DNA from 2 places in the Neorhizobium sp. IRS_2294 genome. Region 2 is predicted to be linked to the other one. Evidence: riboswitches for the same ligand, from Rfam matches in the RefSeq annotation. Region 2 holds a riboswitch; the other holds the start of a gene.
The links. A riboswitch is a leader RNA that binds a small molecule or an ion and turns the genes downstream of it on or off. The one in region 2 is predicted to bind cobalamin.

Region 1 (5,649 bases), 820 kb from region 2:
GTCGCGTCGTGTCGTTGCGGTGACCAGCTGGAATACGGGAATCCCTGAGCGGTCGAAAATCGTGTCGCCGTTGTCGTAAGTCGCACTTGCAAAGGCGGTCGTGGTGAGAATGGCGGCCGGATCGAGCTCTGCGATCGCCTGTTCGACAAAGCCGATGGTTTCTGTATCCTTCAAGCCGCCGACGAACATCGGCATCGGTGCGAAGCCGCGGGCAGCCAGTGCCTCATACATCGCGTTGATCGGTGCCGCATCATTGGCAAGCAACGTGGAGCGATAGAACAGGATCGGCAGCCGCTGCGCATCGGGCGGGAAACCAGCAGTAAGCTCATCGGCGGTCGAGATGCCGTGGCCGGGCTTGTAGAAGCCCCGCTTCGGCATCGGCGTCGCGGTCTGCAAGCTTTGCGTATCGCCGCTTGCCAGCGCATCCAGCCGGCGCGCCAGAAGCTGCATATTGTCCGGCCCGCCTTCGCGGAAGAAGGCGAGAACGTCCATCAGCGTCGCATCGGGCACGGTGGAGGCAGCGGCCAGGCGGTCGTCGCTGATGCTGCATTCGCCCGGCAGCATCGCGAGCGGGATCTTCTTGCGCTTCGCCAGCCGCGACAGCTGATCGGCGCCGTAGGCCCAGCGATCATAGCCGCCGAGAATGCGTACGAGGATAAAGCGCGCATGGGCTGCGGTCTTTTCGAGCCACAGGTCGACGGACATCGGATGGCGCAGGTCGGAGATATTGGTGAGGCAGAGGCTCGCCTTGCCATCGCTCCAACCCGCTGCAATGCCGTTCAGGTCGCTGCCGGAAAAAGACAGCACCACCACATCTGCCGGCGACTGGTTGAGGTCGACCGGCTCGATCAGGTCGTCGAGCGACGACGAGGTGGTGGCGAGAATATGCATCCTTTTCCTTCTAAAACCCTCTTACGCCGCCAGCATCTTTTCGATCGCCGCACGGTCCATGCCCTTTTCGCCGATCACGACGAGGCGGCTCTGTCGGGTCTCGCCTGCACCCCAGGCGCGGTCGAAATAATGGTTCACGCGCGAACCGACCGCCTGCACCTGAAGGCGCATCGGCTTGTTCGCAACGTCGACAAAACCCTTGATGCGCAACACGTTTTCCGCCTCCGCTGTGGCCGAAATGCGGGCAGCGAGTTCGTCCGCATCGGCAACGGCTGGAATATCGATGACGAAACTGTCGAAATCGTCGTGATCGTGGTCAAGCTCGTCGTCATGATGGGTCTTGCGGTTTTCGATATCATCCTCGACGGCAAGGCCGAGACCGATCAGTACGCTCGGATCAACGGCGCCGTTTGCGGCGGGCACGATCTTGACGGCCCGCGGCAGATGCGCCTGGACGCGGCCCTTGGCGGCGGCAAGCGACGCCTGGTCGAGAAGGTCGGTCTTGGTCAGCACGATCATGTCGGCGCAGGCGATCTGGTCCTCGAACACTTCCTCGACCGGGTCGTCGTGGTCGATCGAGCTATCCTGGCTGCGCTGCGCTTCCAGTGCCTCGTGATCGTCGGCAACGCGGCCTTGGGCGAGCGCCAGACCATCCACCACGGCAATGACGGCATCGACGGTGACGCGGGCCTTCACATCCGGCCACTGGAAGGCCTGGACGAGAGGCTTCGGCAGGGCAAGGCCGGAGGTTTCGATGAGGATGTGGTCCACGCGCGGTTCGCGGGCCAGGATCTGGTCGATCGCCGGAACGAAATCATCGGCGACGGTGCAGCAGATGCAGCCGTTGGCAAGTTCGATGATGTTGTCATCAGGGCAGCTTTCGATGCCGCAGCTCTTCAACACGTCGCCATCGATGCCGACATCGCCGAACTCGTTGACGATGATCGCGAGCTGCTTGCCCTTGAGGTTTTCGATCAGGTGACGGATCAGCGTCGTCTTGCCGGCACCGAGAAACCCGGTGATCACGGTGCAGGGAACGCGGTCGAATGAAACGCTCATGAAGGCAGGTCCTCGTGGTGCTGGAATGGTGGAATGCGGGCCGTCATGCCCTTGCCGCGAAGGCACATGGGGCGGCCGCGAAGGGGAAGTAAACCGCGCTCGTCGTCAGCCAGCATCATCGCGCCGACCAAGATGTCCTCGACCGTGTCGAGCGACAGATGACCAAAGACATAGGACCAGCCGGAGCGATGGTTGAAGGCAGCACTTGGGCCTTTTTCGCAGTTGGCAAGGCAGGTGACGGGTTTGACGGAAAGCGGCTTGCCGGCGGCAGCCTCGCGAAGGGCGTCCATCAGGACGATGCCCGGGCGCGCTTCGCTGTCGGATGCCTCGCGACAATTGGTGCAGACGAAAATCGTCACATCCGGCTCGCCGGCAAGGCCGTCTGCGGCCGCGTCGCGCTCGTCTTTTCGTTCGTCAATCACCATCGTGTCGCACTACCGCCCAAGTCAATAACATCGGGGTGCACGACAGGAAGGCAAGCCTATCCTGCAGAGTGAAAGAAGCTTTTCCGGAGCACCCCGCCCGGAAAGGCACGTTTTCGAACGGCAGGTCTCCTGGCTCGCGGGTCGTCACCATCCGCCTGCCTTCCCGGATTTCTCCAGTGGCCATAGTGGCAGGATGGCTCGCCGCTTACAGTTGCGGGGGCAGCCGCGGCATTGAACCATGGAATCTTAAAGACGATCCCGGGTTCGCACCGCATTCTCTCTTAGCCCCTACCGTTGCCGGCAAGGGACCGTATCGCAGTCACCTAAGCCTTGTCGCAGGGCAGTGTCAATGTTGCAAAGCCGATTGCCCGTCTGGGGAAACCGTCTATAGTGATCACGTCTTTGGTGCCCGAGAGGGCTCATCGAAGGGAATGCGGTGCGACGATATCTTGACGTCAAACCCGCGGCTGCCCCCGCAACTGTAAGCGGAAAGTCTCTGCTCAACATGCCACTGGAGACATCCGGGAAGGCGGGTCAGAGGCGTTCGATCCGCGAGCCAGGAGACCTGCCGGAGACGATAGGCACAGTGAAAGCCCTCGGGTGGAGGGCAGAAAGACGACGTCCATGGTTACGAACTCTGCTGCCGGTGCAGCCAGCGTTTCCGCATCGAAAATCATTCCTCTTGGCATGACAGCCATACTCGGCCTGTTCATCGTCGGCTTTGTCGGCTTTTCGCATATCGAGGCTGTGCACAATGCGGCTCACGATACGCGCCACTCGCTGGCCTTTCCCTGCCACTAAGAGGAATTCCTTAAATGTCGCTGTTTCGAAACATCGTCCTCACGGCGGTGATCGCAGGGCTTTTGTCCGGGCTCCTGATGACCGTGATGCAAAGCTTTTCCGTCGTGCCGCTTATTCTCGCAGCGGAGACCTATGAACACGCCGGCGGCAACGGCGCTGGACATAGCCATGGCACAGCTCCGGATACGGCCGCAGGCACTGCAGCACCGGCTTCCGCTGCGCACGATCACGCCGAAGAGGCATGGGCGCCGGCCGACGGGCTCGAGCGCTTTGCCTACACTGCAGCGGCCAATGCTCTGTCGGCAATCGGTTTTGCGCTGGTTGCCATCGCCATCGCCGAAGCACTCGGCGGGTTTGGCGGGTGGCGCGGCGGGTTGATGTTCGGCATTGCCGGGTTCCTCACCGTCAGTCTTGCACCCGGCCTCGGTCTGCCGCCGGAACTTCCGGGCATGCCCGTCGCTGAGCTCGGCCCGCGCCAGATCTGGTGGATTGCGACAGCCGTCTGCACTGCCCTGGCCCTTGGCCTGCTTGCCTATACCCGTTCCGCCCTTCTTGCGGCTTTGGCGGTCGTCCTGCTCGTTGCTCCGCACATCATCGGCGCACCGCTGCCGCCGAGCCATGACACCGCGGTGCCGATGGACCTGCATGCGCGGTTCGTCAATGCCGTCTACGCAACGAACCTCGTCTTCTGGGCCGTTCTCGGCGCGCTTTCCGGCGTCCTCCGCGAGCGTTTTCGTGCTGGTGAGGAAATTTCGACCACGTCCAAGGAGCTTGCAGTCCGTTGAAGGAAATCGATCAGACCACCGAGCAGCGCCACCGCGCCAAGATGGAGAACCGCAAGGCGGTTCAGGATGCCGAAGTCGCGGAAAAGACCGTCGAGAAGGGTCTCCTCATGGTTCATACCGGCTCCGGCAAGGGCAAATCGACGGCGGCCTTCGGGCTGGCTTTGCGCACGCTTGGCCACAACCGCCGTGTCGGCATCGTGCAGTTCATCAAGGGCGCATGGTCGACCGGCGAGCAGCCGGCGCTTGCGGTGTTCGGCGACCGCGTCGCCTGGCACACGATGGGCGAGGGCTTTACCTGGGAAACCCAGGATCTCAAACGCGACATCGCCGCTGCCGAGAAGGCCTGGGGCATGGCACTCGAACTAATGGCCGACGAAACGATCGGCCTCGTCATTCTCGACGAACTCAATATCGCCCTGCGCTACGATTATCTCGATCTCGACACGGTCGTCGCCCAGTTACAGGCGCGCCGGGCGGATCTGCACGTGGTCGTCACCGGCCGGAACGCCAAGCCGGCGCTGATCGAGGCGGCGGATCTGGTGACCGAGATGACGCTGGTCAAGCATCACTTCAAGGCCGGCGTCAAAGCCCAGGCCGGCATCGAGTTCTGACGGGTGGTGGCTCGCGCTCTCATGTTTCAGGGGACCGGCTCGGATGTGGGCAAGTCGCTGGTCGTTGCCGGGCTTGCCCGCGTCTTCACACTGCGGGGCTTGAGTGTCCTGCCCTTCAAGCCGCAGAACATGTCCAACAATGCCGCGGTCACCGCCGATGGCGGCGAAATCGGCCGGGCGCAGGCACTGCAGGCAAGGGCGGCTGGCGTGCCGCTCAGCGTCCATATGAATCCGGTTCTCTTGAAGCCCCAGAGCGAGGTCGGCGCCCAGGTGGTGGTGCAGGGCAGGGTCGAGGGCAATGCCAAGGCGGCCGAGTACCAGCTTTTGAAGCCGAGGCTGCTTTCGCGGGTGCTGGAAAGCTTCGAGATCCTCAAAGCCCGGGCAGACCTCGTCCTCGTCGAAGGGGCGGGCAGCGCATCCGAAATCAACCTTCGCCAGAACGATATCGCCAATATGGGTTTTGCCCGCGCTGCCGATGTGCCGGTGGTTCTGATCGGCGATATCGACCGGGGCGGCGTGATTGCGAGCCTTGCCGGCACCAAACTCGTCATCGATGCTGAGGATGCTGACATGATCCACGGCTTTATCGTCAACCGTTTTCGCGGCGATCCCGCCTTGTTTGCCGAGGGCATGCGGATGATCGGTTCGTTTACCGGCTGGCAATCGATCGGACTGTTGCCGCATTTCGCCGATGCAGCACTTCTGCCGGCAGAAGATGCGCTCGGCCTTACCCAGTCGTTTGCGCGCAAGCCCGACGCGAAACTGCGCATCGCGGTGCCGATCCTGCCGCATATTTCCAATTTCGACGATCTCGATCCGCTGGAAGCGGAGCCGGATGTCGAGCTCATCCGTGTCAGGCGCGGCGAGGCTATCCCTGGAGACTGCGATCTCGTGCTGCTGGTCGGCTCGAAGGCGACGATCGCGGATCTGGCTGCGCTTAGGGAGGCCGGCTTCGATACCGATATCGCAGCTCACTACAGGCGCGGCGGGCGCGTTCTCGGGCTGTGCGGCGGGTACCAGATGCTCGGCAGACGGATATCGGATCCGGAGGGATCGGAGGGCCCTCCCGGTTCGGCG
Region 2 (5,649 bases):
CGAAACCCGGCGCGCGAGCTCGCGCCGTCCGAAACCGCTCATCGGCTTGCCATCCAGCGTGACATTGCCGGCGGCGGGTGGCCTCAGACCGGCGAGCAGACGGATCAGCGACGACTTGCCGGAACCATTGGGTCCGATCAACCCGAGCGTCCGGCCCTCATCGACCGAAACCGTGACGCCATCGACGATCACCTTGCGCCCGGCGAGCCAGCGGACCGCACTGGCGGCCAAGACCGGGGCGGAGACGGTATCGGTTGTCATGCGACCCTCCTCGCCCGGTAGAGAATGACGCAGAAGAAGGGAACGCCGACCAGCGCCGTCACCACCCCGATCGGCAGGATCTGCGGTGCGATGACGATGCGCGACACGATATCGGCGAGCACCATGAAAAGCGCTCCAATCAGCGCACAGGCAGGCAGAAGCCGGATGTGGCCGGGACCGACGATAAACCGTGCCGCATGCGGAATGACGAGACCGACAAAGCCGATCGCACCCACCATGCTGACGATCGTCGCCGTCATCAGCGCCGTGACAAGCAGCAGCACCACGCGGACCCGCCGGACCGCGATGCCGAGCGAACGCGCCGCATCCTCGCCGAAGGTAAACGCATCGAGCGCCCGCGCATGCCAGATGCAGACGATGAGCCCGACCGTCACGACCGATGCGGCGAGCGTCACCTCCGGCCAGCGGACGCCGGCAAGGCTGCCGAGCAGCCAGAACATCACGCTGCGCGCCTGTTCGGCATTGGCAGACGTCGAGACAATGTAGGAGGTGAGCGCATTGAACAATTGCGAGGCGGCAACGCCCGCAAGAATTGTCCGGTCCGCCGTCTGGCGTCCGCTCGACAGCATCACCACGAAGATAAAGGCGATCAGCGCGCCGGCAAAAGCTCCGGCGGAAAGCGAGATTGCGCCCGCCCCAAACCCAAGCAGCATGACGCTGACAGCACCCGTCGAGGCTCCGGCCGAAATGCCGAGAACATAGGGTTCGGCAAGCGAGTTCCGCAGGAGCGACTGCAGGATCGCCCCCGACAGCGCCAGTCCGGCGCCGCAGAATGCCGCGACCAGCGACCGCGACAGGCGATAATCCCAGATCACCGCTTCCTGGATGCGCGGCAAGGCCACGGCCGTAAAGCCGAGCCGGTTCGTCACCGCCGCAATCGTCGTCTCCATGGGAATGGTCATCTCACCGATCGCCACCCCGGCAACGATGGCGACGAGAAGCGCTGAGAGCACCAGGAACACGCCCGCGGCACCCAGCGCCCAGCGTCCGATACGGGATCGCCTCACGGGAGATGCCTGAACTGGTCGAGCGCACCCGCCATATCGACGAAGGCGGAACGAGCGGAATGCGTGATCACCTGCCGCACCTTAATTCGCGAGGCCAAAGGACTGGATGCCCCGGGCGAGCGTCTCGATGCCCTCGATCGTGCGGATCGTCGGGTTCATCGACTGGGCATCCATCAGCACGAAACGTCTGTTCTTGACCGCGTCCAGCTGGCTGACGACGGGATCGGTCTCCAGAAATTTGATCTTCACGGCCGGATCGTCGGCGGCATAGCGGCGACGGTCCATCGTTGCGACGACGATGACGGAGGGGTTGGCCTCAGCGATCGTTTCCCAGCCGACCAGCGGCCATTCTTCTTCCGTCGTCACCACATTGCGGGCGCCGATCGTCTCAAGGATATAAGCCGGTGCGCTGTTCTTGCCGGCTATAAAGGCATCGCCCTTGGTTTCCTTGCTGGAATACCAGAAGACGATCGGCAGGTTCTTGATCTCCGCGCCCTTGATCGATGCGACGGCTGCGGCTTCGCGCTGTTTCAGGTCTGCGATCAGAGCGGTGCCCTTGTCCTCGACATCGAAGATCTTCGAGAGCTCTGAAATCTCGCGGTAGATCAGGTCCATCTTGAACAGTTCGTTGCGAACGCCGTCACCGCCATCGGCATTGGTCTTCGCGACGCAATCGGCGGGCGAGACATAGGTGTTGATGCCGAGATCGGAAAACTGCTCGCGCTTGCCGACCGATCCCATAGGCCCAACATGCCACTCGAACTCGGCAGCGACCAGATCCGGTTCGAGACTGACGACCGATTCAAAGCTCGGGTCGTTGTCGGCAAGCCGTTTTATCTTCGCGTCCACCCCGGCATAGGGCGTAAGCACCGGCCCGACCCAGACGGCAGTGCCCGCCACCTTCTCGGCCAACCCGAGCGAATAAAGCACTTCGGTCATGCCCTGCCCGATCGAGACGATCTTCTCGGGCGCCTTGTCGAACGTGACGGGGCGACCGCAATTCTCGATCGTCAGCGGGTAGCTGGTCGGTGCTGCAAACGCCAATGTGGGAAGTGCCGCAACTAAGGCGGCGATAAGCCCTGATTTCATGTCCTGTCCTTTAATGATCGGAAAAAAGGGCAGGACGACCTGAAGCCGCATCGCGGCTCGACGTCGACATGGCGCACGAGCGCATTGCTTGCGACATAATCATCTCCCTGCCGGAACCCCTCGTCCGGTGTTGGTTGTCCATGCCACGGCAGGTCTCCTGACTTGCGGCTCGAACGCCTTCCATCGCCTTCCCGATCGGATGATCAGTGGTATCGATGGCTGGCTCGCCGCTTACAGTTGCGAGGGCAGTCGCGGACTTGGCCCGAAAGCCTCACCGCATTCCCTTTTCATCTGCGATTGCAGAACCGTAGCGCCCCAACTGATAGGGAACACGCCGGTGCTTGTCCAGAGCGATCCCCGCGCGATCTCTGCCGTTGCAGAGTGTAATAGTATAACATACCAATTTACGCAACGGTCTATTTTGGATTGGTCGCGACCTTTGTGAGGCGCTCAATTCAGGGATGCTGTACATTAAATCGCGATGACATCGCCCTCACCCTACTCCTGCCTCTTTGGCCTGACAGCGCTCTGGTCTATGACCTTGCGGACAGATAGCCTGCGGGGCGATTCGCCGTCCTTCTGGTATGGGACGACCGGAAGGAGCTGAAGGAGACGAAGATGACGGATATTAAGAGCGGCTTGACCGAATTGAAACCGCAGATAACCGTGATCGGTGTCGGAGGCGGTGGCGGTAACGCGATCAACAACATGATCACGGAAAATCTCCACGGCGTGGAATTCATCGCCGCCAATACGGATGCCCAGGTTCTGGCGACATCCAAGGCGTCGCGCCGCATTCAGCTGGGTGCGCAGGTGACCGAAGGTCTCGGTGCGGGATCGCTGCCGGATATCGGCCGCGCGGCGGCTGAAGAATCGATCGACGAGATCATGGATCATCTCGCCGGCTCGCACATGTGTTTCGTCACCGCCGGCATGGGCGGCGGCACCGGAACGGGTGCGGCCCCCGCGATTGCACGCGCAGCACGCTCTGCCGGCATCCTGACGGTCGCGGTTGTCACAAAACCCTTCTCGTTCGAAGGACACCGCCGCATGAAGACGGCCAACGAGGGTATCGAAGCCCTGCGTGAAGCCGCCGATACGGTCATCGTCATTCCGAACCAGAACCTGTTTCGCATTGCCGACGCCAAGACCAGCTTTGCCGACGCGTTCATGATCGCGGACCGCGTGCTGTTTTCCGGCGTCAGCTGCATCACCGACCTGATTGTCAAGGAAGGCCTGATCAACCTCGACTTCGCCGACGTGAAATCGGTGATGAAGGGCATGGGTCGTGCGATGATGGGAACCGGCGAAGCTTCCGGCGATGGCCGCGCGCTGATCGCCGCCGAAGCCGCCATCGCCAATCCGCTGCTCGACGACATCTCGATGAAGGGCGCCAAGGGCGTGCTCATCTCGATCTCAGGCGGTACCGACATGACACTGTTCGAAGTCGATGAAGCTGCGAGCCGCATCCGTGACGAAGTCGAAGCCGAGGCCGACATCGTCGTCGGCGCGATCTTCGACAAGAACCTCGACGGCAAGTTCCGCGTGTCGGTCGTCGCAACCGGCCTCAACGGCAACCAGCAGGGCTCTTCGTCCCCGACTGCGCAGTACTAAGATCAGTCTCAGCCAATAAAAAAACGCTCCGTGGACATCCGCGGAGCGTTTTTTGTTTGTCAGACCCGAAGCCGGTCAGCTTCTCGGCTTGAGATTTTCAGGGTCGTAGAGCGGCTTGTAACCGACCGCTGCGACTTCCACCGGGAAGGCCTCGTTGAAATAATCCACCGTCAGTTTCCGGCCGACCTGGCAATGCGACCAGGGCAGATAGGCGAGCGCGATATTCTTGCCGATCGTCGGGCCGTAGGCGATCGACGTCGTATAGGAACGCCGTCCGAGTTCATCGATCAGAACCTCGCCCGTGTCCGGATCCATGACCGGCAGCGAGCCGACCGGATAGCGGGCGACACCGGACGCATCGACATTGTCGGTCATCACGAGCGTGCAGAGCATCGCCGGCTGATGGTCGCGGGCCTTGTATTCGAGATGCTTCGCCTTGCCGCAAAAATCGGCTTCCTTGACCTTTGGACGGGCAAGATCCGCTTCGATCAGGTTGTACTGGGTCAGGAGATCGCCGTTCTGCAGGCGCAGGCTCTTTTCCATGCGGCGTGAGTTGGCATAGGTCTCGACGCCGAAGGCCATCACGCCGGTGGCACGCAGCGCATCCCAGACGGCAACGCCGTCCTCGTATTTCATATGCAGTTCCCAGCCCTGCTCGCCCACATAGGAGATGCGGAACGCCGTGACATGCTTGCCGGCGATCTCGATCGGCTTGATCGCGGCGAAGGCGAAGTTCTCGACATCGAGACCTTCAGGGTCGGCCACGACCTTCTTGAGGTTTTCGCGAGCGTTCGGGCCCCAGATGCCGATGGTGATGAACTTTTCCGAGACATCGGTAATGGTGACGTTGAGGCCACGATCCTGCGCGACACGCTTCATGTAGAGCAGGTCCCGCGGCCCGGCATCGGCGCCGTTGACGAGACGGCCGCGATCAGCCAGGCGGAAGACGGTGAAATCGGCCCGCACCATGCCCTCGTCGTCGAGGAAGTGGGTGTAGATGCCCTTGCCGATATTGCCGTCGCCGCCGATCTTGGCCGCGCACAAGTATTCCAAGAGCTCGACATGGTCGGGCCCCTCGATATCGACCATGTGGAAATGCGAGAGGTTGACGATGCCGCAATCCTCGCTCATCGCCAGATGCTCGGCGTTCGACACGCGCCAGAAGTGGCGGCTGTCCCACTCGTTTTCGCGCGTCGGCACCCGGTCGCCGTATTTCTCCAGCAGATGCTCGTTGGCCGCGTAGCCGTGGGCACGCTCCCAGCCGCCGAGTTCCATGAAGTAACCGCCGAGTTCCTGTTCGCGGTCGTGGAACGGCGAACGCTTGGCGCCGCGGCCCGTCGCATAGGGTTCGCGCGGATGAACGGCCGGGAAATAGATCTTCTGGGCCGCCTCAAAGGTGCGCCCCTCGATGAACTCTTCCGTCAGCTGATGCGGATAGAAGCGCGCGTAATCGATCGAGTTGTGGTCGATCTCGGTGCGACCGTCGGTCATCCAGTCGGCGATCAGCTTGCCATAGGCCGGGCCGTCCTTGACCCAGATGGCAACGCAGTACCAGAGCCCGCGCACCTTCTGGCTTTCGCCGCAGGAAGCACCGCCGCCGGCCGACACCTGCAAGAGACCGTTGAACGAATGCCCTTCGTTATAGCCAAGCTCGCCA

Region 1: linked by a shared signal. The riboswitch ahead of ACQY1K_RS16555 (CbtB domain-containing protein) and the one ahead of ACQY1K_RS12640 (ABC transporter substrate-binding protein) in region 2 are both predicted to bind cobalamin.

The regions. Positions count from the first base shown of each region.
Region 1 covers NZ_CP191439.1:3,434,690-3,440,338, reverse strand. Annotated here, with positions in the region: gene cobN (cobaltochelatase subunit CobN) at 1-891, opposite strand, end outside; gene cobW (cobalamin biosynthesis protein CobW) at 913-1,950, opposite strand; gene ACQY1K_RS16560 (DUF1636 family protein) at 1,947-2,375, opposite strand; cobalamin riboswitch at 2,478-2,704, opposite strand; cobalamin riboswitch at 2,762-2,962, shown strand; gene ACQY1K_RS16555 (CbtB domain-containing protein) at 3,000-3,176, shown strand; gene ACQY1K_RS16550 (CbtA family protein) at 3,191-3,961, shown strand; gene cobO (cob(I)yrinic acid a,c-diamide adenosyltransferase) at 3,958-4,572, shown strand; gene ACQY1K_RS16540 (cobyric acid synthase) at 4,576-5,649, shown strand, end outside.
Region 2 covers NZ_CP191439.1:2,611,134-2,616,782, forward strand. Annotated here, with positions in the region: gene ACQY1K_RS12630 (ABC transporter ATP-binding protein) at 1-261, opposite strand, end outside; gene ACQY1K_RS12635 (FecCD family ABC transporter permease) at 258-1,289, opposite strand; gene ACQY1K_RS12640 (ABC transporter substrate-binding protein) at 1,371-2,378, opposite strand; cobalamin riboswitch at 2,509-2,703, opposite strand; gene ftsZ (cell division protein FtsZ) at 2,997-3,992, shown strand; gene ACQY1K_RS12650 (GcvT family protein) at 4,068-5,649, opposite strand, start outside.